Regions from separate parts of the Peribacillus sp. S4 genome, predicted to be linked through region 1. Evidence: riboswitches for the same ligand, from Rfam matches in the RefSeq annotation. Region 1 holds a riboswitch; each other region holds the start of a gene.
The links. A riboswitch is a leader RNA that binds a small molecule or an ion and turns the genes downstream of it on or off. The one in region 1 is predicted to bind S-adenosylmethionine.

Region 1 (7,976 bases):
GCCGCTGATAAAATATCCGTAAAAATGACGCCTTGTTCTTTCACATTTGCTGACAGATTGATATGTGCCGGCGTATTATTGCGTTGGATGTATAAGTTTTCATTTTCTTCAATGATGGACTTAATTTCTTCCGGAAGCTCCTCTAAAGAGGCAAAAGCTTCACTCTCAACCGTATGAGTTTGGAAAGAAGTGAAATTCCATTTATCGATTTTCGTTTTATCCGGCTTTGGCATCGGGAGCTTTTCTAATTCAGAAAACGCTTGAATCCGAAGCTCGGATAGCCAAGCTGGATCATTATTTTTAGTTGAATAGGAGCTTATATCCTCTTGTTCAAACGGTAATTTCGTTTCTGTAGTCATTGCAAATCCTCCTACTTACGCTTCTTCGCCAACAGTTTCGTCTTCAATGCCCAATTCTTGTTTAATCCAGTCATAACCTTCCGCTTCCAAGCGGGCAGCAAGTTCAGGACCGCCTGATTTTACGACACGTCCTTGCATCATTACATGTACAAAATCAGGAGTGATGTAATTTAATAGACGTTGGTAGTGAGTGATGATCAAGCATCCAAAGTCTTCTCCGCGCATTTCGTTGATTCCTTTTGAAACGACTTTAAGTGCATCGATATCTAGACCTGAATCAATCTCATCTAAGATTGCAATTTTAGGTTGGATCATCATTAATTGAAGAATCTCGTTGCGTTTTTTCTCTCCGCCTGAGAAACCTTCATTTAAATAGCGTTGCGCCATATCTTCATCCATTTCAAGGAATTCCATTTTTTGGTCCATTTGACGAATGAATTTCATCAATGAAATTTCATCGCCTTCTTCACGGCGTGCGTTAATGGAAGAACGTAAGAAGTCTGCATTTGTAACACCGCTGATTTCACTTGGATATTGCATAGCTAGGAATAGACCGACACGAGCGCGCTCGTCTACTTCCATCTCCAATACATCTTCACCATCGAATGTGATGCTTCCGCTAGTTACCTCATATTTAGGGTGACCCATGATTGCTGATGATAAAGTTGATTTACCAGTTCCATTTGGTCCCATGATCGCATGGATTTCCCCACCTTTAACTTCAAGGTTTACCCCTTTTAAAATCTCTTTGCCTTCAATTGATACGTGCAGATCTTTAACCGTTAATGTAGAAGCTGACATAATAATACCTCCGTGAACTAATTCCAATTTTATTACCAGAAAGTAAAGATTACTTTCATTACTATAATTTCCGTAAAAGCATTCTCACTTTATTCTCATTCCAATTTTATAACAAATCCAATTTGGAATCAACTAAATAGATAGAGGTTTCCACTTCGGCCATGTTAAAAACCTGTCCGATTCTTACAATACTAACAGATATGGCCTGTTTACTGCATATTCATACTTATTTTAGCTTTTGTTAAAATTATCTTATTATTCGGCAAATCTTCGTCCTTATTACTATATGTTCAAAGGATTCGATTGCAAGGTATGAACGTTCCGCTTAAAAAGAAAAAAATCGGACTGTCAGGTATTATGTAAGTTTATCCAATAAGGAAACCCTTATTTTATGGACCACTTTCCATTTTACCTCTACAGACCGATCTTTTAAAGAACTCTTTTATATGCTTAGCCGTGAATTTTGCGTTGTAGGTCCTGGACCATTTTGTTGCACTTTACATGTTCCCTATCCCGTTCTTTCTCAACCTCGATACGGAGGTCTAAGTCTCTACTGTACTCACTGTAGCCAATCCCATGTGAAGACTGCATCGCCTTTTCCATTTCGCTTGTTACATTTAAATCCAGAGTATTGATAGTGAACCATCCTTTCAAATTTGTGTATCATTTTTTCACCTTCATTATCTCTATACCCTTTCCTTTCCTGATTAAACATGAAAGGAATTAAAATTAAGCCGCAGACTGAAACAACCTGGATCATCATTATAGCGAGCTGGTTTGTCCGTTCAGCTTTTACATAGTGCGTCGCTCATAATTTTTAGTTTGTATACAGTTTTTTAGATTTTTAGGTTTTCCAAATTTGAACGTTACTTTCCACTTCAGGCACTCGCTTTCCGCGGGCGGTCCGGAAGCCTCCTCGGCGCTTTTGCGCCTGCGGTGTCTCCCCTTGACTCGCTTTTCCCGCAGGAGTCTCGTATCTTCCGTTCCAATCCACTAAGACTACACAATCAGATAGAATCACTTTCACCTACATTCTATATTCCGTTCAATGCCGGTTAGGATTTCCGTGATAAAGTGCTTCACTTCTCTAAGTTCGGCAGCTTTATTAATCATTTGTTCAATCAGAGGCTCTTAATCGAGTATTTCCGGGTGTTATTATCGTCCCAACACAAATCCGTTACTGTCTGCTGAAGCATACATGAATAAAACCTGAAGCTGTTGACGCAGATTCCGCAACCATGGCTATGTGTAATATGAGCGTTTTGGTTGTTATCCCTGCCCATCGGCACTCAATAACAAATGTAGAGGGCTATTATGATTTTAAATCCAATAAAAAAAAAGGTTTCAAAATGAGACCATTCCGAAACCTTTTTAAACTGCGACCTGAATAAAATCAGGTCGCCATTCTCGAATTATTTATCCGCCGGTACAACTGCACCTTTGTATTCTTTAAGAATGAAATCTTGAATTTTTTTAGAATGCAATACTTCTACAAGCGCTTTGATTGCTTCTTTATTTTCGTCACCTTTGTTTACGGCAATGACATTCACATAAGGTGATTCGGAATCTTCAATCGCAATTGAATCTTCAAGCGGATTCAAACCGGCGTCAATTGCATAGTTGGAGTTGATCAAGACTGCATCGCCTTCGCCGCTCTCATAAATTTTAGGAAGCAGGGCCGCTTCATAATCTGCATCGAATTTAAGGTTTTTCTTATTTTCAACGATGTCTTTCGTTGTAGCCGTCGTTTTATCGATGCCTTCTTTCAAAGTGATCAGGCCATTCTTTTCCAAAAGGGATAAAGCGCGTCCATGATCAGCAACAGAGCTGCTCATAATAATTGTTGCGCCTTCCGGAAGTTTATCAATGCTTTTATATTTTTGTGAATATAGAGCAATCGGCTCGATATGGATTCCGCCAGCATTGACGAAGTCATATCCATTTTCTTTAATTTGCCCCTCTAAATATGGAATGTGTTGAAAGTAGTTAGCATCCAATTCCTTATCATTCAACGCCTTATTCGGTAAAACATAGTCCTGGAACGTTTCAATTTCCAAATCGATTCCTTTTTCTTTAAGAAGCGGTTTAGCTTCCTCAAGGATTTCTGCATGAGGAACATTGGATGCTCCTACAACTAATTTCTTCGATTCTTTATCCGTATCGCTGCCGCTTTTATCCTTTTCACTTCCACAAGCAGCCAAAGCGATAGATAACACTAAGATTAATGCAAATCCTAAAAACTTTTTCATCCTATTCATCTCCCTTTATCTTTTGTCCAATTTAGATGTAATCACATCTCCAATAATTTGAATTATGAAGACGATAATTAGAATAACGATTGTCGCTACAAGCGTAACGTCATTTTGATTTCTTTGATAGCCGTCCAAATAGGCTAGATTACCAAGCCCCCCAGCGCCGATGACCCCGGCCATTGCGGTATATCCAACCAATGCAATCGATGTTACCGTAATCCCGGAAATAAGGGCAGGCATCGACTCTGGAAGAAGGACCTTCCAAATGATCGTGCTCGTTTTTGCCCCCATCGATTTAGCGGCTTCAATTACACCTTTATCGATTTCACGAAGGCCGATTTCAACCATACGCGCATAAAATGGGGCAGCACCGATAATAAGTGCCGGCAGTGCAGCATTCTCACCGATCATGGAACCGACAAGCGCTTTAGTGAAAGGAATGAGCAGCACGATCAAAATAAGAAATGGAATGGAACGGAATATATTGACGACAGCACTCATGACTCCGTTAACAGCCCGGTTTTGCCACATATTACCCTTTCCTGTCAGGAAAAGGATCAATCCTAGTATTATGCCTATAAAAAAGGTTGCCACTACAGAGACGCTTGTCATGTAAAGCGTTTCTTTCGTAGCTTCAATGATGTCTTCCCAATCAACATTCGGCAATAATTCTTCAAGCATGAGTAATCACCTCCACGCCTACCTGCTGTGCTCTAATGAATTCGATTGCGCGGAGCATTTCATCCTCTTTGCCATCTAGATGGATAAACAATGTTCCATATGAACCGCTTCTTGTTTGGGATATCTTACCTTGAACGATATTGACATCCAACTCGAAGTTACGTACAAGCTTGGTGATCAATGGGCTTTCTGCATGATCACCTACAAAGGTCAATTGAATCACTTTGCCTGCTGGATAGCGTTCGAGCAAATGGTCCATCGTTTCTTTCGTTTCTTCCGGTTCCGTTACCTGTTGCACGAAACGCTTCGTCATTTGTTCTTTAGGATTCTTGAAGACATCCAGGACAGGACCCTGTTCAACAACCTGCCCGCTTTCCATCACGGCGACGCGATGGCAGATTTTACGTATTACATGCATTTCATGCGTAATCAAGACGATCGTCAATCCCAAACGCTGATTGATGTCAACAAGCAATTCGAGTATGGAGTCGGTAGTCTGCGGATCCAATGCAGAAGTCGCTTCATCACACAGCAGCACTTTAGGGTCATTTGCCAGAGCCCTGGCTATTCCCACCCTTTGCTTTTGCCCTCCGCTTAATTGCGAAGGATAGGCCTTTTCCCTGCCTTCAAGTCCGACTAACTTGATCAATTCGTTCACACGCTTGGTGCGTTCAGGTTTAGAAATACCTGCAATTTCCAACGGGAAAGATATATTCTCCTGAACGGTCCTTGACCATAATAGATTGAAATGCTGGAAAATCATGCTGATTTCTTGACGGGCCTTACGGAGCTGAGCCCCTTTAATTTTTGAAATTTCCTTTTCAGCCACCACAACGGATCCCTCTGTCGGTGTTTCCAATCCATTGAGCATTCTGATCAAAGTACTTTTCCCCGCTCCACTGTAACCGATGATCCCGAAAATCTCGCCTTTATTTATTTCAACATTCACATTATTTACAGCCTTGATCGTCTCACTGTTTCCTTTTCCTGTTCGGAACAGCTTACTGACTTTCGTCAATGTAATCATTAACCCTCACCTCTTTTATCCAATAAAACCTATGAACTTAGTTGATTTCTCTACATTATTAGTCTGTTTCTCCTATCATGTAAAAGTTTTCCCAATTAAAATAGAAAAAACCTTTCTGCATGAGCAGAAAGGCAGGTGAAGAAACAGGCCTTCCTCTCATCTTCCAAAGTGATTAAACTTTGTGTGAATTGGCACCTTTCCAAGGAAATCTCCTTGTCGGTTGCCGGGTTTCATCGGGCACATCCCTCCACCTCTCTTGATAAGAGCTAATATATAGAATATTTGTACATCATTAAGTTCTTTAGTATGGAGAAATTTTATCATAGATAAAAAAGGAGCGCAATGTATATTATTTCTAGTACAAGAATGAACAGGAACTTTGCTTAAAGCGTTTTGGAAGTCAAGGAGACGATTTTCGTCGCCTTTTCAATTGCCTGCTCCAAATCTTCTATTAAGTCGTCTACATTTTCAATCCCAATCGATAAACGGACTTGATCGGCACCTACACCCGCTTTCGCAAGACCCGCCTCATTCAATTGTTGATGGGTCGTACTTGCTGGGTGGATGATCAAGCTCTTCGCATCCCCTACATTCGCCACATGGGACCATAATTCCACCGAATTGATAAGTTTTGCCCCAGCTTCGCGATTACCTTGAATCCCAAATGTCACGACAGCTCCAGCTCCCTTTGGCAAATATTTATCCGCAAGGGCTTTATCGGGATGATCCTCATCACCAGGATGTGAAACCCAGGTCACGGCAGGATGGTTTTTTAAATATTGGATGACAGACTTGGTGTTTGATAGATGCTCTTTCATCCTTACATGCAGCGTTTCAAGTCCAAGCGTAAACTGGAATGCACTTTGGGCACTTAGCGCAGGGCCCAAATCACGTAGTAACTGGACCCGGGCTTTCGTTATGAATGCGGCAGGGCCAACTGCCTCGGCGTATACCAGACCGTCGTAACTTGGGTCAGGCTCCGTGAAGCCAGGATAGTTCGGCGAGTTCCAATCGAATTTCCCTCCATCCACGATGACACCGCCTAGCGTCGTTCCATTTCCAAGAAGCCATTTTGTAGCGGAATGGATGACAATATCCGCTCCAAAATCAATTGGTCTGCAAAGATACGGTGTCGCGAAGGTATTATCAATGATTAAAGGTATGCCGGCTTCGTGGGCGATTTCCGCTACCGCTTCAATATCGAGCACCCTCAAACTTGGATTTCCGATCGTTTCAGCAAAAATGGCTTTAGTTCTTGGTGTAATCGCCCTTTTGAAATTCTCAGGGTCATCGGGAGAAACGAACTTCACTTTGATCCCATATTTAGGAAGAGTGTTTTCGAAAAGGTTATACGTACCGCCATATAATGTAGAGGCTGAAACAATCTCATCCCCTGCAGCAGCAATATTCAGGATTGAAAGTGAGATGGCAGCCATTCCGCTTGCCGTTGCCAATCCGCCGATACCGCCTTCCAATAAGGCCATTCTTTCCTCAAAAACGCTGACCGTGGGATTATGAAGCCGTGAATATATATAGCCATTCTCCTTCAGGCCAAATAAATTTGCTGCATGGTCGGTGTCCTTGAACAAGTATGCATTGCTTTGGTAGATAGGAACGGCACGGACACCTGTTTCATCAGCTTGCAGACCGCCATGAACACTCAATGTTTCGAAACGCAACTTTTTCTCTGACATATAATTTCACCTTTTTTCTATGGATTTAGTTGGATTTATATGAAATCTGGCTTTTTATAAACAAAAAAACCACTTCTATAAGAAGAGGTTTCAAGAACACACCTCATCTACCAGAGCCAACACTCTGCTGGAATTAGCACCGTATATAAAAATTTATACCGGTTGCCGGGCTTCGTCGGGCCAGTCCCTCCGCCACTCTTGATAAGAACTATTAAATTCTGCCATTACTTAATTCAAAATATAGCATTTTAGATTAAATCAGTCAATGAATTGTTAGAATATTCTTTGTTTATTTCCTGCTCTCATTCAAATGTCAGCAACAAAGAAAACCAACCGCGGTTCTGATTGGTTTCCTAACTGATTTCCTTAAGCAATCCGTACAAATTAGGAACGGATTGAAAGGCATATATTTTTTTGTGCAGCTGCCCTTCTTTGAAAAGCAATAAGCAAGGAACACTTTCGATTTCATATGATTCGGCAATTGCTTGGATATAGTTCATATTCATTTTGCCTGCCTTCAATTCGGGGAAAAGCTCCAAGGATATCGTCAGCATCTTGGAGGCCACCTGACAGGTTCCGCATAAAGGTGTATATAAATATAAGCAAAAAGTTTCCCCATTTTCAACAGCAAGCTTACACTCTTCTTCTTTCCATTCCTGCATCAATTAGTCGTTCACCCTTTGACTTAAAAATTTCATTTTCACATTCATATTGGCAGATAGGAGCACAGTTGCGATATGATGTTCGGGTGAGCTCTCCACTTCTTTGTACATTTTATTAATATACAGGTGGTTCGCTTCCGGCATTTCCCTTCGGAACTGCTTCCGCAGCTTTTCTCCTGATTCATCTGCGTCAAAAAGGAGATAAACATCACGGTCCATCAATTCATCCACTAATTCATCCAGCTTAGTTAATGATATGGTCCCATTCGTACATCTTATTTCCACATCTTCATTTAAAACGGAGGCAACTTTTCTTTTATCGGAACTGCCTTCTACAATGATCACTTTATCGAATTCGCCCCACTCCATGTCATCACTCCATCTCACGAATTATGTGCGCAACTCACCCACTGTACAAATGAAAAAGAGAGCAGGCCTTTTCAGTCCCCCCTCTCGTTTCTTTTTAACCGTTGATTAAACTCTCATACTCTTCAGCGCTC
Region 2 (7,976 bases), 970 kb from region 1:
AAAGCGGCTTTAGCTGTATCTGCCGGAATTAACGAAGAGGATTATAGTGAAGAAGGAAGATATCGCTATACACTTGAACATTTATTATCTCCCTTTGAAACTACCTTCCTATACTGCAATGCAGATTATCGTTCATTCTTTGCGTTTTATGGTGCTGAAAATGAGCCAGCCGTGAGCGAATTGGAAAAAAGCGCACAAGATTATTTGAATTTTGTCGATAACCTATAATAGGCAGTTCATTAAAAAAGTATTTCCTTGTCAGGGAAATACTTCTTTTGATTTATCAAAATAGCTACACCTCCGGCTGTTTAGTATCCTGAGCTGGCAAACTGTTTTTCTCTCCCCACTCGCACATCATATTTAACAATGGGATGAGAGATAGACCACGATCAGATAATGAATATTCTACTTTTGGAGGTATTTGGGGAAATTCCTTGCGTATGATAAGGCCGTCTGCCTCCAACTCTTTTAACATGATGCTTAGCGTTTTAAAGGAAATGGTACCGATACTTCGCTTCAGTTGATTATGACGCATGACCTTATTTTCAGACAGCCAATACATTATGATCATTTTATATTTGCCGCCTATCAAGGACAGCGTATATCCAAAGCCAGTTTCATTCGGTTTCACACCTGCCGGAACACAGGTTTCGCGCATAAATTTACACTCTCCTTTAGATAAGTATATGATATGAATGTTCATACTTTACAATAGATCATTATCAATCTTATTAAAAGGTAAATAAGGTTCCTATAAAAATTACAATTGCGGTCAATCTTTATACTCCGACAATGAGGGTTCAAAAAGTGCTCCTGCCACCATTTTAGCGTAAGTAAAATGATGATGATCTCCTTAACCCATCCCTTTTTAAAAAGGAAAAATCCTGTTGCATTACAACAGGATTTTTTCATATTTTTGGATTTCTGTAGAGTAACGTAACGAATTCTTTTTAATGTTTTTGCTTATAATAGGTTACCGCGAGCGCAAGGGCCAGCACAGTTCCTTTGACGATATCCATCGCATAATACGGAACGGACATCATGATAAGTCCATTTTGAAGGATTCCGATCAGGACTGCACCGATGAAGGTTCCAAAGGCATTAGGTTTTCCCGCTCCCAAAACGGAGGAACCAATGAAGGCTGCCGCGACGGCATCCATTAAATAGGGTGACCCTGAATTGATTTCCGATGTCATGACCCTTGAAGCAAGGACAATCCCCCCGATTGCAGCAAATAGAGCCGAAAGCAGATAGGCAAGGATTTTGTATTTATTAACCGATATCCCGGAAAGTCTCGCCGCTTCCTTATTTCCCCCAATAATGTACATATAACGACCGTGCTTCGTATAAGTCAAAAAGATATGGGTCGCTATCACAATGACGGCCATGATCAGGATTATCCACGGTACCTGGCCAATTTTGGCGAAAAACGGGCTGATCAGTCCTGTTGCGAATGTCCCGTCTAGCATGACCATATTTTGCGAAACCGTGGCCCCTTTTGTATAAGTAAGGGCAATTCCCTGAATAATGAACATGGTAGCCAATGTCATCAGCATGTCGGGAATTCTCAATTTAACGATCATGAATGAATTCAAAGCCCCTACGAAAAGCGAGGCACCTACCGCAGCTAATATGGCGATGAATGTATCCTGGGAAAACCAGACAAACATCGAGATGACGATGGCATTGGCCAATGATGCGACGGAGCCGACGGAAAGGTCGAAGCCATCCACGGTCAGTGATATCGTAATGCCGATCGCAATGATGGTCACGATTGAAATGGAACGCAGGATGTTTATCAGGTTAGACGTTTGGATGAAAGATGGATTGGATACGGCGAAAATTCCAATCAGAATGATAATCGTCAATATTGTGCCGTATTTATAGAAAAAGTCGAATAGTTCCACCTTTTTCTTCGCTTTCGCTGTCTGTGTAACAGGAATGGGTATGCTCATCCTATTTACCTCCTGTTGAATAGAATAGTAGTTCTTCTTCATTCGTTTTGCTTGTTTCTAATTCGATGACAGTGCTCCCATCATATAACACATAGGTCCGGTTGGTAATGCCAATGATTTCGGTAAGCTCGGAGGATGCATAAATGATCGCTTTTCCATTCCTTGCAAGCTTTGCAATCAATTCGAATATATCCTTCTTGGCTCCGACATCGACCCCTTTCGTTGGTTCATCGAATATGTATACATCCGCATCTGCCATAAGCCATTTTCCAATCGCAACTTTTTGCTGGTTACCACCGGATAGGTTTTCGACCTTCACTTCCCCTGAAGGTGTTTTAATGCCGAGACTTGCGATCATTTCCTTCGCCTTTTCCTTTTCCGCCTTACGATCGACGACACTGAATGTTTTGCAGAATTTGCCGAGACTGGCTGCAGTCAAGTTTGCCGAGACTGATTCCTGTACAAGGACCCCTTCTTTCCTGCGTTCCTCAGGTACAAGTGCCAGCCCGCTTTTTACTGCTTCATGCGGTGATTTCAGAGAAAGCTTTCGACCATTCAGTATGACTTCACCCGCTGTGATGGACGTATGACCGAAAAGGGTTTTACACAGCTCCGTTTTCCCAGCCCCGACCAGCCCAGCCAAGCCGATTATCTCTCCTGCTTTAATATTCAGACTGACATTCTTAACTTTCTCGGCATCTGACAATCCGTTCACTTCCAGAATTACGTCTCCAATCGAAGCATTCACTTCAGGAAACTGTTCATCCATGGTTTTCCCGAGCATGTTCTCTACCACTTCGGTACGGGTTATGTCCTCGATTTTTCGACAAGTGACACGCTCCCCATTCCTCATGATCGTAATTTCCTCACAGATTTCAAAAATCTCAGGCAGACGATGTGAAATGAAAATGATTGCCACGCCTTTTTGCTTTAACTCATTTACAATTCGAAAAAGTTCTGTCGTCTCCGTATGACTTAACGGAGCAGTTGGCTCGTCGAGAATCAGGAATTTGCATTCTGTCGAAACGGCTCTTGCTATCAGGACCATCTGTTTTTCAGCCAAGGTCAGGTCTCTAACCAACTTTTTCGAAGGGACATGAATTTTCATATCTTCAAGAATAGAAGTGGCTTTGTTGTGCAGTTCTTTCCAATGTACCCTTTGTTTTTTTCCCATGTTTTGGACCATATCATTCAACATTACATTTTCCCCAACTGTTAAATAAGGGATGAGGGCGGTATCCACTTCCTGATGAACTATTTGAATGCCCTGTTCCTGAGCAGCTTTTGGCGAGCGGATATCCCGCTTCATCCCATCAATAAAAATGTCACCTGAATAATGAACATGGGCTCCCGATAAAACTTTCATTAACGTCGATTTCCCTGCTCCGTTTGCACCGACCAATGCGTGGGCTGTTCCTGATTGTAAGGAAAAATCAACATCACTTAGCGCCTTCACCCCCGGAAATTCAATCGAAATCATCTTCATTTCTAGTTGCTTGCCCATGTCCATTCCCCCTTATAGAACAGACACTCCCTTCGCTGGAAAGAGAGTGTCTCTTTTTATTTTTTATAATGATCTTTCAAAACCTTCATCCAATCTTCTTCAAATTCCGTCGATACACCCCAGCCATCGACAATATCAGACAGGTTTGCCATGTTTACCGCTTCTTTTGAAGCTTGGATTTGCTTTTGCGAAATGAGTGATGCCTCCAAATCATATGTTTGCGGTGTTTCTTCACCCGCTAATTTTTTAGCCAATATCCTCATATTCACTGCACCGATCAACTTGGGATCGACTGCTGCCGTGTAGGACCAAGAGCTATCAGCCGATTGGATTTCCTGGAGATCTGCATTCGAAACATCAATTCCATATATCTTCACTTCATCGCGGCCCGCTTCTTTAATCGCCCGGGCTGCACCGATGGCAAAGGCATCCCATGTTGCGAAAATGGCATCCAATTTGCCTTTAGGGTATTTATTCAGCATTGCGGCTACAGCATTTTGTGTCTGAACCGAAGTATCAGCGGATGCCACTCCGAATCTTTCGACTTCTTTAATCCCTGGATTTTCTTTTAGTTTTTCCTGATAGACTGCATTTCTTCTTACCATTGGAGGAAAACCATCCACCCAAAGATATGCAATTGCCGCTTCACCTTTCTGTTCTTTTATCAGTTTATCGAAAGCCAATGTTGCCAGCACTTCATCATCTTGTGAAGTTAATGTCACGCCCTCTATTTTAGATAGATCGCTTATTGAATCGAATGTGACAACGCTTTTACCTGCATCAACCAACTTCTGAACGTCATTTACAGTTGCGGCATCATCACCATGTGAAATGATATAGCCGTCGTAATCTTCCTCCAAAGCCTGTGCTATCGCATCATGGAATTTAGCCGTATCACCATTGGCTGTGTACGTATCGACCTGAAACCCCAGTGCTTCTCCTTCTTCTTTCGCCCCCGCCAGGTATTGGGCAGTATGATCATCACCGCCAATTTTACGGATCACTTTGATTTTGGCTCCATCGCCATCAGCAAATCTCTCCGGGACATTTTCAAATGATACTTTTTCTTCTTTCTTCGATTCTGTGGAACTCTGCCCTGCAGAGCAACCCGTTAAAAGCAAAGCCGAAGCGATGGCAGAAATGAATATCCCTTTAATAGACCTTCTCATCTTGTTCCCCTCCATGTTTTCTAATTATTCTTATCAGTTAAGTCGGTGTAAATCCCAAAATAAAAACCTCTCTAATATAGAGAGGTTTAATCGGCTGTTTTGCAGACTTGTCCCTCTCTTATCTGTCAAAACATTTCTGTTTTGCAGGATTTAGCACCAATTCCTAATGGAACGGTTGCTGGGCATCTTAGGGCCAGTCCCTCCGCCACTCTTGATAAGAGATATATTGTGTTACGTTTTCGTAATTATCACTTTATAGGGATATAGTCGTAAAGTCAATAGATTTTTGAATATTTGAAATGTTTCCTGTTATTTTTATTTTCTTTGGAGCTGGGCTAGACGCTTTTTCTCGATTTTTTCAAGCCTCTCCAACTGCCTTAATTTCACTTCGAACAACGTGATCGGATCACGGTAAACCTCAGGATTTTCTTTCATATGCTCCAATGCAGCCTGGTAGTCTTTTATTTCAGTCTGAGTCTGCTCTATCGTTTTTTGAAGTAAGGCAAATGAACTGCGATAGAAAAGTGAGATGTCCCGATCCAATGATTTTTCAAACAATCCAAATTGGGTTAGGAAACGTTCCGTGATCATTTCAGCAACATCCAGGTAATCTTCACTTTCCAGGTATTTCTTGTAACGATTGTACATATTGGCCTTATTTTGCGGTATCGCCCCAAATAGCTTACCTGCTCCTTTAAGCAGCAATTGTGATGGAGTCCTGCGCAAAAGGATATTAACGTTTTCGATGCGGATACTGCTTGTCATCCGGTCGGCATCACGGCGCCAGTCATCCAATACCCTGAAGTCACCTGCCAGTGTAATCCGTTCTTCTTTGTATAATTCATTGAATCCGGCACTCATCTCATCCATGAACTGTTGGCTTTGTGAGAACTCCATTTGGGAACTGGCAATCCAGTCTTGAAGAGAACGGTAATATTGAGGCATGATCTTGTCAGAAATGAAGTTTTGAATCCGCTCATTCATTTCCTGGTTTAACTGTACATGGACCTGACTGAAATCACTGCTTTCCGTTAACGATTTAGAGCAATCCCTCAGTAATTCAGGAATTTTTGAATAAAGCTGACTTTTCACTTCGTCCTTAAGCGAACGATACGACCTTATGATATTTTCACTTTTTTCTTTTTCCAGATCAGCCAGTTGATTGACCGCTCCATTCAGTTTGACTTCCATCTGCTCATTCCAAGAGATGGAATGCTCGCATTTCCGCTCATTGGCTGTCCGTTTTTCTAATAGATAAGATAAAGTTTTACGAATGAATGCCAGGATTTTTTCAGATCTTCTTTCCTTCCAATTATCATCTTGATAATTCGATTGAAGGAAGGCTGAAAGGTCCTTCAATTGCTGCCTGCTGTCATAATGTTTGGAGAAAGCGAACACTTTCGCATTCGGGAAATATGCATTCACTTTATCCCATGTTTCGTCTTCCATCCGGACTGCGACCTGATCACTGTATATCGTATCCATTTTATTTAATAGGAAATGGATCGGCAGTTTAGGCGCCATCATTTGAATTTCCAATAACAGATCCCTTTCGCTGCCGGTGAAAGGAGCCCGGGCGTCAAGAACGAACATCAGGCCATCACTGCCATGTAAATAGCCTTGGAAATCGGATTCCACGCTTTGTTCCCCATTGAACCCCGGTGTATCCAATAATCGCAAATGATTATTTCTTAGGTAGTCACTGATGATTGTCACATCGACTATAGTCCCGCGCTGACGGCGTGTTTCATCCAAATCAGTTAGCTCCTCGACAACTTTGCTATCTGTATCGGTAATTTCAAGGATTTCCAAATCATCCCCGTCTTTGACACTGACTAGGGAAGAATGGTCCTCAGCAGCAATGCTCTCTCCAACGATTGACTGAATAAAGGATGTCTTGCCATTTCCTGTACTTCCTGCAAGAAGGAGATTGAAATTGCTGGTATCTTTAAGCCCTTCCACCATCCATTTAAGCTTATTTCCAACCCTTAAATCATTATCTTCAGCCCACTGGATAATGGAATTGAACAGTTTCTCTCCCGCTTCCAGTCCGCCTCCCAATTTAGGCGATTTCGAAAGCAGGCTCTCCGCATCCTGAATGACCAGCGCATTAATCGTATCCGGGAAGATTTCATTCCAGGACAACGTGGATGCCGCCGCAAACAGCGAAAGCTCCCCGTCTGCGATTTTGAGCCAGTTTTCCAGCAACCTTGGCACGACAGGACTTAATTCTTTGATTAGATGCGTTCCTTCTAACAAACCTGCATATGCATCCCTGTAATAGACGGAAAGCTCATCCCATACATCCGCATGGTTCAATTCGATGGTATCTATCAAATTATTAATCACTCTTAACCATTCGAAATAAGCATCCGTATATTTATAATTTTTCCAAAGGGCAACCGTCATTTTCTCGAAACGTTCCTGGTCGAGTGTGTATAGCGAACCAAGGACAGTTGAGAAATAATCCGGCTCCATCGATTGGGCAACACCCTGCTGGATATACGTTTTCAGCACATCGAACCAGCCCATTGACTCTGTACGGATACTTTCATTCGCCGCTAATACCACCGCACTGTTCCAATCCTTTTGTTCTTCAAAAAAGGCGCGTGCAATTTCAGTGACATTCGGGTAGTCTGGTTGAAACTCGACTGCTTCTTTCACGACTTTGGAAGCCAAATCATTTCTCGATTCCACTATGTACAGGGAAAACAGCTGCAAAAGAACTTCTGTTTTCAAGACAGCTTCATCCGTATCGACGGATTTATAGATATCCTCTGCGGTTGAATACATTTCCAATTCAAAATACGCATCAGCGATGTTTTTCTTCGCCCATGAACCAAGTTCCCCTTCTATGTTTTCCCATTTAAAAATGGCTGCTTCATAGTCATGGTGCTGAAAATATACCTCTCCTTGAGCAAATCTAATTGCGGTTAAATCGGATCTTTCCTTTTTTTGTTCCACGAGGAACATTTCACCCAAAGCTTGAATGGGATGCTTCCTTGTATCCTCAAGCATCGTTTCATAATATTTTTTTCCGATCAGACGTTCGTCCATCTTTATTCCCCCGATATATTTCATATTTTCAATTAAAGGATAATCACTGATTCTATAAGACTCATAGCAGACCTAATATTCAATTTATAGGTTCCTTTAGTTAAAAAATCATTTACAAAACCTTAAAATGTTATTTTAACAAAACAATATGGTAACAACATGTCACCACTCTTACAATTTTAAAACAGAACCAACTAGAACTGTAATGTTTTTAATAAACCGATACAGAGATGTCATTTCCATTTTCGAGAAAATATGTTTTTCTAGTTTTACCACATATCAGCTAGAAGT
Region 3 (7,976 bases), 1.8 Mb from region 1:
TGACGCATGGCTGATATAGCCGCTACATCATCAATGTATGCCATTAATTTGCCTCCGAACATCGTACCAATATTATTTGTATCCGGCGGGAGGACCAGGCTTGTTTTTATGACCAAAGAGTCCCGGCAATTTTTTGTTTCTTCCATGGTGACTGCACTCCTTTATGTCTGATTTCTCACTAGTTCACTTTATCGAATTCTTACCTGTAAAGCAATTCACATGCTTATTTTCCTGCTTTTAGTCAAAATTATGCGGCTTATGATGAAGCCAACCACTTTCACTGCCCTTTTGGCTGCTTGCCTTGCTGCAGCTCACGCAGGCTTAAGCCAAATGTCATTTGTAAATGCGGATAATCCTTGAACCCTGCCCAATCCCCTCCCCAATCGAAACCTAACCCTTTAGCGATTGTTACGACTTCCATCCAGTCTGACTTTCCATTATCGTTACCGTCATAACTCATATCCCAAATGGCCTCGCCTTGTTTGTTAATGAGGGCAAAATCTATCGCCAAACCGAAATTATGCAGCGACTCGCCACCTCTTGCATTCGTTACGATGTTGCCCGGGTCTGATCGGCCCTTTTCATAGAGTTCATTTTGCTCGGCTAAAGACCGGAATCCGGCCGTAATGATTACCGGGATGCCTTTGTCCTTAGTCAGTTGAATGAGCTCGTCTTTTTTTTCGGCTACGATCGGATTCAGCTCGTCAGTCAGTTCGATTTCGTCTAGATCAGGCGGAAGCATATACTTGAACAAGAGCCACAGCAGCAATCCGAAAAAGCCCAATACCAAACATGTCCTTATCCAAGTGGCTTTCACTTAAAAAATCCTTCCTTTACGAAAATATCTATCTGAAAATGAAAAACTCAACCAGAGACGGATGAGTTTTTCTTCTATTATAACTTTGCTTTTAATTCTTTAATTTGCAATAAATGCCGCTTTTCATGCAGTCCCACGAACGGAATCCATTGCTTCAGGCTTAAATCTTTGAACAAAGGATGCGGAAAAGACTTTTGTTCGAGATCAATTTCCTTTGCATGGTCAACGACATGTACAAAAGCTTTTCGGGATTCGGACAACTTCTCCTTAACTTCACTCAAAGTTTGGTATGATTCCGATGGAGTGACAAATGGCGGGGCCTGGACCTTCATTTTACGATTTAACGTAAGTTCTATCGGTTTATCCACAGCAGGAATGCTTTCATCGCTTTTCAATTTATCGGAAATGCTCTTTGTTATGGCCCTCTCCATTAAATATAAATGATCCAAAACCTGGATAATGCTCCATCTTCCTGTTTCAGGTTGGGCGTTCAGCTGTTCATCCGATAGTCCGTTGACCGCATTTAAAAGTTCTCCCCTGATTTTTTCATTTTCATTCATTTTAGCATCTCCTCTTATCAGCCTCGCTAATCTCCTTTAATTATTCCATGTCCTATAGGAAAGTGTAAAATAATAATTCTTTTTTGACAAAACGAACCGATTAAAAGTTGTCTATTTTTCGAAAAGCCCTATGATAGTCATAAAGGCAAAAATCATCTAGGACAGTAAAATAGGAGTGATCGTTATGAGTGGAGGACATATTCCATTCAGCCACAAAGGGCGCAGTGCAATACATGCAATACCCTCAAAAGGAAGCATATGGTTGATGCTTAAACAAATGTTCAATCGGGTCCCGTCGAAATGGAAGTTTTGCTCTTTGGTTTTATGTATCATGCTTTTCATTTCATTGCTTGAGTTCTCCATCCCCCAATTGACACAGTTTACGATTGATAAAATCATTCCCGAAAAAAGATATGACTCGTTGATCTGGATTGGTGCAGGAATTCTTTGTGCTGCAATCTTATTGGCTATACTGAACTACTTTAACAGCTATATCGTTTCCAAAGTCGGTCAAAAGGCCATCATGGATATACGCAATAGCATGTATGAACATATTCAAACACTGGATATGAAATTCTTTGATAAAAACCGGACTGGTGACTTAATGTCGCGGTTGACCAATGATGTCAATTTACTGCAGCAGCTCATCTCTTCGAGCATGCTTCAGGTTTTGACTGACACGGTGACCTTCATTGCCGTAGCGGTATATATGCTTTTCATTAACTGGAAGCTTACCATTGTCCTTCTTATTACATTCCCTTTCATGTTCTATATCACAAGGGTATTCGGGAAACGCATCAGGATGTCATTTAGGTCTGTACAAAGTTCCGCAGGAGATGTCAGCAACCAGTTACAGGATTCGATTTCAGGAATGCGGCTCATTCAATCTTTTACAAATGAAGAATTCGAATCAAGGCGGTTTGCGGAGCGTAATCAGGAAAATATGACTGCAAACCTTAAGTCCGTTCGGCTGCGTTCCATGTTCGGGCCGATTATTGATTTATTGAACAATATCGGTCTTGTAGCAGTCATCGTGTTCGGAGCTTGGCAAGTGATGGAAGGTGAATTCACAATAGGATTAATCGTGGCCTTTCTTGCCTATTTGAGGTTGCTGCAGAGTCCCGTTCGCAATTTTAGCCGGGTAATCAGCATTGTCCAGCAATCAGCCGCCGCCTTTGAGCGGATAACTGAAATATTGGAAACCCAACCTGAAATAAGTGACAAGGGAAATGCCATTGAACTCCATGCCATAAAAAAGAAAATTGAGTTTAAAAGTGTTGACTTTGCTTATGATGAGACTGTTCCTGTTCTCGGCAATCTAAACCTGACCATGAAAGCTGGTCAAGTAACCGCTTTGGTCGGCTCCTCCGGCGCAGGAAAATCGACCATCACGAGCCTACTGATCCGATTTTATGATCCGCAAAATGGAACGATTAAAATGGATGGACATAATATCAAAGATGTGTCACTGAAGTCATTACGGGGACAAATGGGAATTGTTTCTCAGGATATCATTCTATTCAATGGTTCCATCCGTGATAACATCGTGTATGGCAAACTTAATGCTACAGATTATGAAATCATCGAATCCGCCAAAGCGGCAAATGCGCATGACTTTATCTGTGCCTTTCCTGATGGTTATGATTCTCAGATTGGAGAGCGCGGAGTCAAGCTTTCAGGCGGACAAAAACAGCGCATTGCCATTGCCAGGGCACTTTTGAAAAATCCGCAAATCATCATTCTCGATGAAGCAACGGCTGCCTTGGATACAGAATCTGAACATTTGATCCAGCAAGCCTTGTCACGTTTAATGAAAAAACGGACTTCAATAGTCATTGCACATCGTTTATCGACCATTCATGACGCCGATCAAATCATTGTTCTGGAAAAAGGGCAGGTTCTTGAAAAAGGAACACATGACCAGTTAATGCAAAACGACGGCCGACACAAGCAGCTCCATGACTTACAGTTCCCTCAACTAAGCGATATCAAATACCTAGCAACTTAGCAGGCAAACATGCACAGAAAGCCTTTCTGTGCATGTTTGGTTTCATTTGAAATCATAACTTTCCAAAACCCGATTCGCAATGAGCTGATACCCTTTTTCATTCGGATGTAACTTATCACTGAAATACTTTGTTTTCTTTTCATCTTCAAAAAGATCATTTGTAGGAATGAATAACATCCTTTCACCTTTATCGGCTAATCCCTTTATTGACTCGTTATAATCGCGAATGTGCTTTTCAAGTTTTTGATTGTCTTTAATTGGGTTATATAGTCCTATTACCAGAATATCCGCTTTATCGTTTGCCTCTATCAGTGTTGATGTAATCTTTTTCAGATGGTTGATATATTCCCGTTTACCCTCATTGATTTTTCGGTCACTTATTTTCTCCAAGTTCCCGCCATTACTATTGATCAAGTCATTCGTTCCAATAAAAACAATGAAAGTATCGGCTTCATCAAGTTTCGTTTTAATTCGGTAATCATCTAGCTGTTTCATCACCCCATCCGTTTCCTGGCCTTTAATACCGTAATTCCAAAAACTCACTTTTTGCTCCGATTGGGGATTATTCAATTCATCTTCAAGGCCATCTATATATCCTTCCCCGTCCTTATCCCCTTTTCCATAGGTTAATGAATCTCCAAAAGCCATGACCCTTTGCACATCTTCCGACTCCGAGGCCTGAAATTCATATGCAGCAAAACATATAACCAGTACGATAATCAATATACCTGCCAATTTTTTCATTTGGTTCTCCTCTTGTCTATTTACTAGAAGTATTTAATCTTTTTCATACCCAAAAAATCTGCAGTACTAACATAAAAAAGAATTGTCAGATAAAGAATAAAGAGTGTATGATAATATAAAACTTTCAATGGATTGGGTTTCATTCAACGTCCCTAAAACCAAAAACGGGATTACCCTTCATTCTGGAGATTGAATAAATGATAGTTAGGAGTTTAAATCATGGAAGAACACATAGAGTTTAGAGAGGCAGAACTATCTGATCTACCCAGAATTGTTGAAATATATAATTCGACAATTGCTTCAAGGATGGTCACGGCAGATACGGAACCTGTATCCGTCCAATCGAGGGTTAAATGGTTTGAGGAACATCATTCAGAAAGTAGACCGCTATATATCATTACTATAGAAGGGAAAACCGCTGGATGGATGAGCTTTCAATCCTTTTATGGCCGACCGGCATATAATTCCACTGCCGAAATCAGCATTTACATTGATGATTATTTCCGGGGAAAAGGAATTGGACAAATTTCGATTCGAAAGGCAATTGAATTGAGTCCAAAATTAGGTGTTAAGACTTTATTGGGTTTCATTTTCGCCCATAATACACCAAGCCTTAAGCTTTTTTCTAAATTCGGGTTTGAAGAATGGGCACATTTACCTCAAGTTGCCGAGATGGATGGCATTGAGCGGGATTTGATCATTCTAGGTAAACGTGTCGATATTTAAATATAATTCTTTAGAGCTATTGCCTTGAGCAGTAGCTTTTTTAGATTAATACAGGTCGAATTGCTAATTTAAAAATACCTATATGCTTCTTGAAGGGAAAAATATTCAGAATCTCTTTTACTTGCTAACGCATTCAATAGCGTATCCAATTCTTGGCTGGCTTGTACAGTCAGCAGACTTGTTAAGCCGTAAATCGCTCCCAACTTTATCATTTCCTGTCTCTTCTCTTCTACTTTTTCTATAGTTACCTTACGGCAATGCATCATAGCCACCTCCCATTTATTCAATATTTTTACACTTTTATCATAATGAAATCACTAGTTAAAATCAACTATTTTCCAGAAATTAAATGTGTTATTTTATAGGTCAAATGTGACAAAACACCTATTTTGTTATTTAATTATGTATAATTTGTGTCGTTTTCTAATAAACGCAAAAAAAGCATCCACTAGTGTAGACTGCGAATGCTTACATCATATCCCTTATCCAAAAACCCAAATATTGTATTCCGATTACTATGTCATCCATTCAGAAGGTGACTCGTTATTAGGTCTATTTATAACAATCTTATATTCATCTTCAAGTACTTTTAATGGGGCATCATAAAGGTGCCTTTCATCAGAGGTTTTGTATACTCCATTGGCCAATAGCTCTTCAATGAGTTTTGCCTTCCTCTGTTCAATCCTCTTAAATAATTCTGCCATGTAAATGGCTCCTTTCCGTCCTAGTGCCTGATTCTAGTTAGCTAAACTTTATCAACTTGTTTGATTTCACCAAATTATATATACCTTTTCTAGTATGTCACTAAACGTTATTTCCCAAAAATAAAAGCCCCTTCTAATTTAAGAAGAGGCTGACAGTGTCCGTTCGGCTCTTCTTATCTTCCAAGCATATGCTTGTTGGATTTAGCACAGTTCCCTAAACGGGTCCGCTGCCGAGGTTTCTTAGGGCCAAGTCCCTCCACCTCTCTGGATAAGAATTCAATATATAATGATGTAGAAATGATTCTATCCTAATAATCTTCAAAAGTCAATTACCTGGTTCTCCCTTTTTTCCTGGACATAAAGTGATTCCTCTTTCAAATACGGGTTGCATTTTCTTGTCTTTCTGATATGATGTCAGTAATTACATACAATTCACACCACTAGGGGAGTCTTTTTTAAGACTGAGATGGAATTAGTTCCGGACCCTTTGAACCTGAACCGGCTCATACCGGCGGAGGGAAGTGGATGATATCGTCCATTTTACAGACTATATCCATCTACCCCGTTCCGTATTCAGGAACGGGGTTTTTTATTTAACAAAGGCAAAGGGAGCCATTCTATAGGAGGATGAACAATGGAGAATACAAAATTAGAAACATTCAGTGATAGACTGCATGCACGGGCAAAAGAGATTTGGAAAAGGAACCATTCACATCCCTTTGTCCAGGCAATTGGAAACGGCACACTTCCTGAAAAGAAATTTGCCTATTACCTGAAGCAGGACTATGTCTATCTCATGGATTATTCCAAGCTCTTTGCTTTAGGTGTCATCAAAGCCCATAACATCGAAACCATGGCAAAATTTGCGTGTATTTTAAATGAAACCCTTCAAGTGGAAATGGATATTCATCGGCATTATGCTTCCGAATTCGGGATCAGCTCCAAGGAATTGGAAAATACAGAACCTACTCCAACCACTCTAGCCTATACAGGTTACATGCTAAATGCAGCTCAGCATGGAACTTTGGCAGACTTGATCGCCTGTCTCCTTCCCTGCGCTTGGGATTATTATGAAATCGGTTTGCTATTAAAAGAACAAAATGGAGCAGCACTGGAAAACAATCGCTACGCAGATTGGATAAGGTCCTATTCATCTCCTGAATTCGGGGAAGCACACAAGTGGCTGATCGCTTTGTTGGAAGAATTGACGGAAGGCATGCCTGAAAAGGAACTTCTTAGATTAGAAAAGCACTTTTTGGTTACTTCCCGATATGAATATTTATTCTGGGACATGGTTCAAAATGAGCAGGATTGGCCTCTGTAGGTGGTTGACATGAGGATGAACCCTATCAAGAAACTGACATTGACTGCCATGATCACGGCTTTAACGACGCTTACCAGTTCATTTATTTTCATCCCTGCAGGATTTGCAAAAATCTTTCCTATTCAACATCTGGCAAATGTCCTGACGGCGGTTCTATTGGGGCCTGCATATGCGGTGACACAAGCTTTTTTAGTTTCCATCATTAGAAACATGTCTGGTACCGGTTCAATTTTCGCCTTTCCCGGCAGCATGATTGGTGCACTTTTGGCCGCCATCCTTTACCGAAAAACACAAAGCTTAAAATTCGCCTGTTTAGGGGAAGTGATCGGGACCGGCTTTCTCGGTTCCCTGGCCTGTTATCCGCTTGCCACCCTCCTATTGGGAGAAAAAGCTGCTCTTTTTGGTTTTTTACCGGCTTTTATGTTCAGTTCATTCGCAGGGGCGATTTTAGCTTTCATATTACTTAAAATACTGCTAAAAAATAATTATATGAAGGGGTTTTTTTATGAAAACAGCATTAACGATCGCAGGCTCTGATTCAGGGGGCGGTGCTGGAATACAAGCGGATTTAAAAACGTTTTCTGCACATGGTGTATTTGGAATGTCTGCCATCACAGCCGTAACTGCCCAAAACACAATGGAAGTCCGTTCTGTACAGCCCATTGAAACAGCTATCATATCGGATCAAATTGCAGCTATCTTTGAAGATATTCCTGTCGATGCAGTAAAAATAGGCATGCTTGGATCAAAAGAAATCGTGGAAACGGTCGCTGCGTCCCTTAAAACCTTCATGCCTGCCATCGTTATCCTTGACCCTGTCATGATTTCCAAAAGCGGCCATCATTTGCTCGACGAAAAGGCCATCTCTGCCTTAAAAATGGAATTGCTTCCGCTTGCAAATCTTGTAACACCCAATGTACCAGAAGCGGAAGTACTTACTGGCTTCCCGATTCGGACGAAACAAGATTTCTACAGGGCATGCATTTCGATACAAGAAATGGGTTCCAAAGCCGTTTTACTTAAAGGCGGCCATGCAGCAGGAAATCCAAATGATCTTTTTTATGATGGGACTGACTTCCACTGGATCAAGGGA
Region 4 (7,976 bases), 130 kb from region 1:
CATTACTTGCTTATGCCTTAGTTGGGGCAATGGTGTACTTCGTGATGACGAGCTTAGGGGAATTGGCAGCCTTTATGCCGACAAGCGGCTCTTTCAGTACCTATGGATCGAAATTCGTCGATCCGGCATTTGGTTTTGCCTTGGGATGGACGTATTGGTTCAATTGGTCGATGACGATAGCCGCAGAGTTGGCAGCCTCGACAATGATCATGAAATTCTGGTTTCCGAATAGTCCATCATTGTTATGGAGTTCATCATTCTTGGTGCTCATTTTCCTATTGAACTATTTATCCGTTAAAGGATATGGTGAAGGGGAGTACTGGTTTTCCTTCATAAAAGTAACCGCCATCGTTATTTTTATTATCGTCGGGCTGCTAATGATCGTCGGCATTATGGGCGGCGAAGCGGTAGGCTTTAAAAACTTCACCGTCGATGACGCTCCTTTCCCGGGCGGGTTCATGGGTGTCTTCATCGTTTTCATAGCGGCTGGCTTTTCTTTTCAAGGTACCGAAATTGTCGGTGTGGCTGCCGGGGAAAGTGAAGATCCTGCACGGAATATACCGAAGGCCATTAAAAGTGTCTTCTGGAGGATCTTGCTCTTTTACGTATTGGCAATCTTCGTAATTGGACTGCTTATCCCTTATACGAACTCGAGTTTGCAAGGTGATAACGTCATGGTAAGTCCATTCACGCTCATTTTTGAAAAAGCTGGAGTCGCCTTTGCCGCTTCGCTTATGAATGCCGTCATTTTAACAGCGGTATTATCTGCAGGTAACTCAAGTCTATATGCTTCAACGCGTATGTTATACTCAATGGCAAAAGATGGGCAAGCACCGCGCATTTTTGCAAAACTTAATAAACGCGGCGTACCGGTTGCAGGTATGATTTTGACATGCTCCATCGGCATGCTGGCCTTTTTAGCCTCCATATTCGGCGATGGTAAAGTGTATATTTGGTTAATGAATGCCATCGGAATTACAGGATTCATCTTTTGGCTCGGAATTTCCATCAGCCATTACCGTTTCCGGAAAGCGTTCATCGCTCAAGGCCATTCATTGGAGAAGCTGCCATATAAGGCATTATGGTTCCCAATCGGACCGATCTTTGCCATTTTAATCGGCATGATCGTCATCCTGTCCCAAAATATCCAAGCCTTTTTCTCAGACCATATCGATTGGGGCAGTGTTGTAGCTGCATACTTGGGGATTCCGCTTTTCCTTGGTCTATGGCTTGGCTATAAATTTATAAGAAAAACTAAATTCGTTAAACTTGATGAAGTCGAATTTGACTTTGACAAAAAATATGACTGAACAAGCTTAAAGTAAAAAAAGCCGGACAATATGTTTTATATTGTCCGGCTTTTCCTTGTTTTCTATAGGCTCATTATCAAAAGCCAGGAAGCTGATTCCTGGCTTTTTATTTTTATTAAATGGAAATTTATACAAATGTTATGGGGGGTGTTATATGATAATCGTAAACTCGGCTAAATTGCATGTACGGAACGACTGGAGGGCTTTTACTATTTTAAAGGGAAAGGGAAGGTGCACAGCTGATGACCTTATTGACTCATTTAAAAGTATTGGACTTTTCAACGTTACTGCCAGGCCCATTTGCCACTTTGATGCTAGCGGATTTAGGAGCGGATGTTTTGAAGGTGGAGAGGCCGGGGACAAAGGATTCATGGGGTGTGAATCAATATCTTAACAGATCGAAGAAGTCGATCACACTGGATTTAAAACAATCCGAGTCTATCGAATCCGTAAGAAACCTAGTGACGGAATACGATATCGTCATTGAACAATTCCGTCCAGGTGTCATGGAACGTCTGGGACTGGGGTATGGGGCATTAAAATCGATCAACCCGAAGCTGATTTACTGTTCCATCACGGGCTATGGCCAGACTGGTCCCTATAAAGAACGGCCGGGACATGATATCAATTATATTTCGATAGCAGGCTTATCAGGCTATTCCGGTACGAAAAAGGACGGTCCGGCAAAAAACGGAACCCAAATAGCAGATCTTGCCGGAGGCTCATTGCATGCTGTCATCGGAATATTATCTGCAGTCATTCACAGGGAAAGAACAGGATTCGGCCAAGCCATCGACATCAGCATGACCGACTGCAGTTTTGCCTTGAATGCCATATCCGCACCTCTGAATTTACAAGGTGGCCTTGAACTTGAACCAGAAAAACTGATGCTGAACGGAGGGTCTTTTTATGACTTTTACGAAACGAAAGATGGACGCTATTTTTCGGTAGGCAGCCTTGAGCCCCCTTTTCGAAAAGCATTATGTGAAGCGATCGGTGCACCCGAATTATATGAGCTGAGCATGAAAAGCGATGAAGAAAGCGGAATCAGGTTTAAAACGGCCGTCCGGCTGGCTTTCCTTGAAAGAGATTTTCATGAATGGCAGGAGTTATTCGCTGAATTCGAGGCCTGCGCAGAACCAGTGCTGACTTTCACCGAAGCGGCCGAGCATCCCCAATTGAAGGAGAGGGGAATGATCGTCGAGGTTCCTGACGGAAAAGGGAATGTCCAGAGGCAAATCGCCTGCCCGATCAAAACATCGGTTTTCACCCCTGGATATAAACATGCAGGCTTGGAGCCAGGACAAAACAACGCAGAAATCCTTCGCACCCCCAATCGCTAAATAAAGATGTAAAGGCTATCGCTTTTCCGAGTTTTTTGGAAGGTGATAGCCTGTTTTTTTTGAATGCCGGAAAAAGCAGGGGGAGGGTCGATATGATCGTTCGAAGTTCGAAGGTCGAAGTGAAGCGGAAGGAGAATAATTATCCTCTTATCATTTGTGGAAAGCAACATATTACCACTGTGAAAATTTACTAGTTATAACCAGTGTGGGCAGGGTATCAGAGTAGCATCCTGGTAAGGAGGGGGTTAGTTAAATATGTTTGGTCTCTCTGATATCATTAAATTTCTATTTTCCTTTTTTTTGATCATGCCGATCGTTACGCTGATACATTTGAGCGGGCATATTTTCTTTGTTACGCTCTTTGGGGGATCAGAAAAGAAAATCTTGATCGGTTGTGGCAATAAACTTTTCGCCTTTCGGAACATAGAGGTGAGGAAATATTATTTTTGGAATGGGACTTGCGAGTTCAAGGGATTGAAACATGATAATCGATTGACGAATACGCTGATATATTTAGGGGGGGCTATCTTTAATTTAGTCAGCATGCTGATCATATATAGCTTAGTGTATCAGAATATCCTGGACAGCTCGGTGATCTGGTATCAATTCATCTATTTTTCTTTCTACGTTATGTTTTTCTCCTTGTTTCCGATGTATTTCTCGGACGGATCGCCTAGTGATGGGAAGGCTGCGGAATTGGCCTTGAGGAACAAGCTGGAAGATAGGGTGACGGATGATATATTCGTGAAGAAAATGGAGGAGGAGGAGGATGATAGCTGCAAGTAAAAAGGGAACGTCCAGATGGTCGTTCTTTTTTTTGTTTGCTTTCAGTTTTAGGGTTATAAGAATAAACCTAATCGGCACGCTTATATTGAAGCCGATTAGGTTGTTTGAATCCCGTAAATAAGTTTTAAAGTCTCCGTAAAATAATCATTCCCATACTTCTTTTGCTATATCAACGACGAATTTCAGCTTTTCCCATTGCTGTGCTTCGGTTAGCTTGTTGCCGTGATGGGTGGAGGCGAAGCCGCATTGAGGGCTTAAGCATAATTGTTCGAGCGGAACGAAGTGCGATGCTTCTTTAATGCGTGCCTTAACAGCTTCCTTGTCCTCGATTTCTCCATTTTTTGAAGTGACGGCACCCAGTACGACCCGTGCACCGCCATTTGGAATGTATTCCAATGGTTTGAAATCCCCTGAGCGTTGATCATCATATTCCAAGAAGAATCCATCCACTTTTTCTTTTGCCAATAAAGTTGGGGCGATACGGGCATAGCTTCCTTCAAACGCCCATGTCGACTGGTAGTTTCCGCGACATAGATGGGTAGTGACGATAAGGTCTTCTGGTTTGCCTTCCAATGCTCCGTTAATGACCCGAAGTGCAAGATCAATTAATTGTTCCCTCGTATATTTTCCATCTTTGAACTGGAAATCCGGAGCTGAAAGTCTGGCAATATATACATCATCCAATTGAAGATAACGCACACCTGCTTCATAAAAGGCTTTCAAAGCATGCTGATAGGCGTTGATGATATCATTTGCATAGTCTTCAATATCAGGGTAGACGTCTTCATTATGAATGCCTGCAGCAAATAATTGATTCGGACTGGGGATTGTTTGCTTGGCAACGGCACGTCCGTTCACGATTTTGTTCAATTCAATGAAATCACGAATGAAGGGATGTTCAGGGTTGAATGAAACCTTCCCGGTATTGCGAACATTATATCTCTCTGTTTCGACACCATCGAATGTGAGGCCTTTTTCAGTTACATATCCCTCGATGCCATTTAAATGTTCGAGGAAGTCAAAGTGCCACCATGTTCGTCTGAATTCACCGTCCGTAACGGCCTCTAAACCAACTTCGATTTGTTTATCGACGATCCGATTGATTTCTTCAGTTTCAATTTCACGAAGCCTCTCAGCTGAAATGGTACCTTCCTTAAAGTCCTTCCTGGCAATATGTAAACGTTCCGGTCTTAATAAACTTCCGACGTGGTCCGCCCTGAATGGTGCTTTCGTTAATGTGATTGACATGTTGATTCCTTCTTTCCTTTTAAAAATATAGGCTCTTTTCGTAAAGATTGTTGTTTTTAAACGAAACTATTTAAGGTTGATTGGAGCGGAAGTGCGAGACTCCTGCGGGAGCAGCGGGAGAGGTGAGACCCCACAGGCGTTTACGCCGAGGAGGCTCACCGCCCGCCCCGCGGAAAGCGAGCATCTTGAGGGGAAATCAACCACAACCCACTACCTGGTAAATAGCAACAAAGTATGTGAAAACAGCCAAAATAAAAAACCTCTTCTTAAAAATAAGAAGAGGTGTTGGCAACAAAGCTATATACTCTTCTTATCTTCAAGTTTTTACACTTCTGGAATTAGCACAGTACAAGATCGGTCTGTTGCTGAGGCATCAAAGGGCCAGTCCCTCCACCTCTCTGGATAAGAGTTGTCTATTAAATTAACTATGACTATACAGGTAGTTTTTATGAAGGTCAAGGGGTGGAGCTGGAATATTTCGAATATACCGTTTATTATCCGGGCTGGAATGTTAACGGCATCAGGGAATCCGGCATATGCTTTGAGTGGGGAGGGAATGCAAGGATGAGTCCATTCAAAAATGGCATACCGATTACGGTAACTGAAGCCATGATAGAGAGAATCATAAAAATGAAATCATCTGATCAGGATATTAAAGTCGAAATTACGCCAAAGCATATTGTGCTTTCCGGAACGATGGAAGTGAAAAAAATGCTGTTTAAGAAAAACGTAGCTTTCCGGATTACATTAAAACCGGTTCATGTGGAAAAAAGAACGATTTCATTTGAATTAGTCGAAATGGAACCAATTGACAGGGATTTCATCAACAAAAGGATATTTAACAGACCGCCATTTTTTGAATATGAAAAAAGAACGATCAAAATGAATGTTAATGCTTGGAGCATCGTGAGAAAAATTCCAATTGGCACAATTAAATCGTATGAACTCGTCGAAGGTGCATTGAAAATGAAACTCTCTTTATGATTCAAGGGGATATTTTACATATATCCTTTGCCGCAATCTATAAAGGGTGTGAAAGGTATGATAGTGTTAAGGTTACATGGTTCATGAAAAAATGTGTTTGATAAATCAAGTTCTTTAAAATATACTAAATGACTTGAAGTTTTGAGTTTTTCTGGGAATGAGGAGGATGATGATGGATCAGAAGATTTTGCCTGCTTCAGCAAGCATGAAGGATTTTGAAAGATTTCTAGAAAGTTCCTATGAAATAGGTGTGTTTCTTGATTTGCATATCTCACAATTGAAAAATGTAAGTATGATGGCAAAGCAGCATAATAAGAAAATGATTTATCATGTCGATTTGATCCATGGCATAAGAAGTGATGAGTACGCGACAGAATTCATTTGTCAGGAATATAACCCCTATGGGCTGATTTCGACTAAATCAAGCGTTATATTGAAGGCGAAGCAAAAGGGGGTCATTGCCATCCAGCGAATCTTTTTAATAGACTCACATGCGCTTGAGAAAAGTTATAAGCTGGTGCAGAAAACCAAGCCGGATTATATCGAAGTATTGCCGGGCGCCATGCCATGGATGATAAAAGAAGTGAAGGAACGATTGCAGACACCGATTTTTGCAGGCGGCCTCATACGTACTTCGGATGAAGTCCTGAATGCCCTTGATGCCGGCGCCTCGTCAATCACCACTTCAAAAACTGAATTATGGGATATCGTCTAATAGGGAAAAATTGAAAAAAATTACAGAATAATAGATTAATTTTTCACAAAATATTGACAGCGTTTTCATAACCTAGTATATTTTACAGTACAAGTTAATATATGTGACGGAGACTAGGAGATTCACAACAGATCTATTCATAATTTTTTTTATGAATATAGTTCTGCTGTGGATCTCCTTTTATTTGTTGGCAAGGTTTAAAAAATTATCAGGGGAGGGGTTTTATCATGACTCCATTTTGGGGAGAAGTGTTAGGCACGATGATTTTAGTTTTATTCGGAGCAGGTATTGGGGCAGGTTCATCCTTAAAGGGTTCTTATGCAAAAGATGCCGGCTGGATCGTTATCACGATTGCGTGGGGATTGGCGGTTACCATGGGTGTTTTTGCAGTGGGTTCCATAAGCGGGGCGCATTTAAACCCGGCGGTCACAGTAGGTTTTGCCATTATTGGAGAATTTCCATGGAGTGATGTGCCCGGTTACATCGTTGCCCAGATGATTGGCGCGATACTCGGCGCAACTCTAGTATTCCTGCACTATTTGCCACACTGGAAAGCTACGGATGATCCAGGGGCGAAGCTTGGTGTATTCGCGACTTCACCTGCAATCCCGCACACATTTTCAAATCTATTAAGTGAGATGATTGGAACTTTCATCCTTATTCTTGGTCTATTATTTATAGGGGCCAATAATTTTACAGAGGGTCTAAACCCATTCGCAGTCGGGTTATTGATTGTCGTGATCGGGATGTCACTTGGGGGAACAACAGGATACGCCATTAACCCGGCCCGCGACCTGGGGCCGCGCATCGCTCACTTTTTGCTGCCGATACCTGGTAAAGGAAATTCCAACTGGGGCTATTCATGGATTCCGGTCATTGGACCGATTGTAGGGGGTTCACTTGGTGCCGTTTGTTATAAAGCATTCTTCATGGGGGAAATAACGGCAGGATTTTGGTCTGTTATGGGTGCAAGCCTGGTACTATTGATAGTAGCCTATGCTTTTGGTAAAAAACAGTCACATGAATTGGATAGCAGAAATATCGCTAGTTAATTAAAAGGAGGGGCATACACAATGGAAAAATACATTTTATCATTAGATCAAGGAACAACAAGTTCGAGGGCGATTTTATTTAATGAAAAGGGGGAAATCGTCCATTCCTCCCAAAAGGAATTCACACAGCATTTCCCTAAACCAGGCTGGGTTGAGCATAACGCCAATGAGATTTGGGGGTCGATCCTGGCGGTGATCGCCGGTGTACTATCTGAATCCAGTGTAAAGCCAGAGCAAATTGCCGGTATCGGGATCACCAACCAGCGTGAAACGGCAGTCGTTTGGGATAAGGAAACAGGTACGCCTGTCTATAATGCGATTGTATGGCAGTCCAGGCAAACAAGTGGAATCTGTGATGAGTTGAAGGAAAAGGGACTTAATGATTTATTCCGGGATAAAACGGGATTGTTGATAGATGCCTATTTTTCCGGAACGAAAGTGAAGTGGATCCTCGATAATGTGGAAGGGGCACGGCAAAAGGCGGATGAAGGCAAGCTGTTATTCGGTACCATCGATACTTGGCTGATCTGGAAGCTAT

Region 2: it holds a riboswitch for S-adenosylmethionine, as region 1 does, so the genes downstream of both, ACJ9PY_RS02690 (sugar ABC transporter substrate-binding protein) here and ACJ9PY_RS24855 (methionine ABC transporter ATP-binding protein) in region 1, are expected to answer to the same signal.
Region 3: it holds a riboswitch for S-adenosylmethionine, as region 1 does, so the genes downstream of both, ACJ9PY_RS06870 (Fur-regulated basic protein FbpA) here and ACJ9PY_RS24855 (methionine ABC transporter ATP-binding protein) in region 1, are expected to answer to the same signal.
Region 4: it holds a riboswitch for S-adenosylmethionine, as region 1 does, so the genes downstream of both, ACJ9PY_RS24135 (5-methyltetrahydropteroyltriglutamate--homocysteine S-methyltransferase) here and ACJ9PY_RS24855 (methionine ABC transporter ATP-binding protein) in region 1, are expected to answer to the same signal.

Annotation. Positions count from the first base shown of each region.
Region 1 covers NZ_CP175708.1:5,160,361-5,168,336, forward strand. Annotated here, with positions in the region: gene sufD (Fe-S cluster assembly protein SufD) at 1-359, opposite strand, end outside; gene sufC (Fe-S cluster assembly ATPase SufC) at 375-1,160, opposite strand; gene ACJ9PY_RS24845 (MetQ/NlpA family ABC transporter substrate-binding protein) at 2,573-3,409, opposite strand; gene ACJ9PY_RS24850 (methionine ABC transporter permease) at 3,425-4,093, opposite strand; gene ACJ9PY_RS24855 (methionine ABC transporter ATP-binding protein) at 4,086-5,120, opposite strand; SAM riboswitch class I at 5,274-5,386, opposite strand; gene ACJ9PY_RS24860 (O-acetylhomoserine aminocarboxypropyltransferase/cysteine synthase family protein) at 5,504-6,814, opposite strand; SAM riboswitch class I at 6,915-7,022, opposite strand; gene ACJ9PY_RS24865 (thioredoxin family protein) at 7,168-7,476, opposite strand; gene ACJ9PY_RS24870 (toprim domain-containing protein) at 7,480-7,845, opposite strand; gene gcvH (glycine cleavage system protein GcvH) at 7,940-7,976, opposite strand, start outside.
Region 2 covers NZ_CP175708.1:552,146-560,121, reverse strand. Annotated here, with positions in the region: gene ACJ9PY_RS02710 (NAD(P)H-dependent oxidoreductase) at 1-228, shown strand, start outside; gene ACJ9PY_RS02705 (winged helix-turn-helix transcriptional regulator) at 293-658, opposite strand; gene ACJ9PY_RS02700 (ABC transporter permease) at 951-1,955, opposite strand; gene ACJ9PY_RS02695 (sugar ABC transporter ATP-binding protein) at 1,957-3,459, opposite strand; gene ACJ9PY_RS02690 (sugar ABC transporter substrate-binding protein) at 3,516-4,628, opposite strand; SAM riboswitch class I at 4,744-4,849, opposite strand; gene ACJ9PY_RS02685 (GTPase domain-containing protein) at 4,944-7,685, opposite strand.
Region 3 covers NZ_CP175708.1:1,421,787-1,429,762, reverse strand. Annotated here, with positions in the region: gene ACJ9PY_RS06905 (acyl-CoA thioesterase) at 1-146, opposite strand, end outside; gene ACJ9PY_RS06900 (M15 family metallopeptidase) at 278-742, opposite strand; gene ACJ9PY_RS06895 (DinB family protein) at 895-1,377, opposite strand; gene ACJ9PY_RS06890 (ABC transporter ATP-binding protein) at 1,562-3,385, shown strand; gene ACJ9PY_RS06885 (GDSL-type esterase/lipase family protein) at 3,428-4,129, opposite strand; gene ACJ9PY_RS06880 (GNAT family N-acetyltransferase) at 4,349-4,855, shown strand; gene ACJ9PY_RS06875 (aspartyl-phosphate phosphatase Spo0E family protein) at 4,924-5,121, opposite strand; gene ACJ9PY_RS06870 (Fur-regulated basic protein FbpA) at 5,371-5,559, opposite strand; SAM riboswitch class I at 5,730-5,834, opposite strand; TPP riboswitch at 5,992-6,096, shown strand; gene tenA (thiaminase II) at 6,194-6,883, shown strand; gene thiW (energy coupling factor transporter S component ThiW) at 6,899-7,420, shown strand; gene thiD (bifunctional hydroxymethylpyrimidine kinase/phosphomethylpyrimidine kinase) at 7,389-7,976, shown strand, end outside.
Region 4 covers NZ_CP175708.1:5,027,912-5,035,887, reverse strand. Annotated here, with positions in the region: gene ACJ9PY_RS24150 (amino acid permease) at 1-1,310, shown strand, start outside; gene ACJ9PY_RS24145 (CaiB/BaiF CoA transferase family protein) at 1,553-2,653, shown strand; gene ACJ9PY_RS24140 (hypothetical protein) at 2,909-3,439, shown strand; gene ACJ9PY_RS24135 (5-methyltetrahydropteroyltriglutamate--homocysteine S-methyltransferase) at 3,584-4,687, opposite strand; SAM riboswitch class I at 4,995-5,096, opposite strand; gene ACJ9PY_RS24130 (hypothetical protein) at 5,150-5,671, shown strand; gene ACJ9PY_RS24125 (glycerol-3-phosphate responsive antiterminator) at 5,838-6,386, shown strand; gene ACJ9PY_RS24120 (MIP/aquaporin family protein) at 6,614-7,438, shown strand; gene glpK (glycerol kinase GlpK) at 7,460-7,976, shown strand, end outside.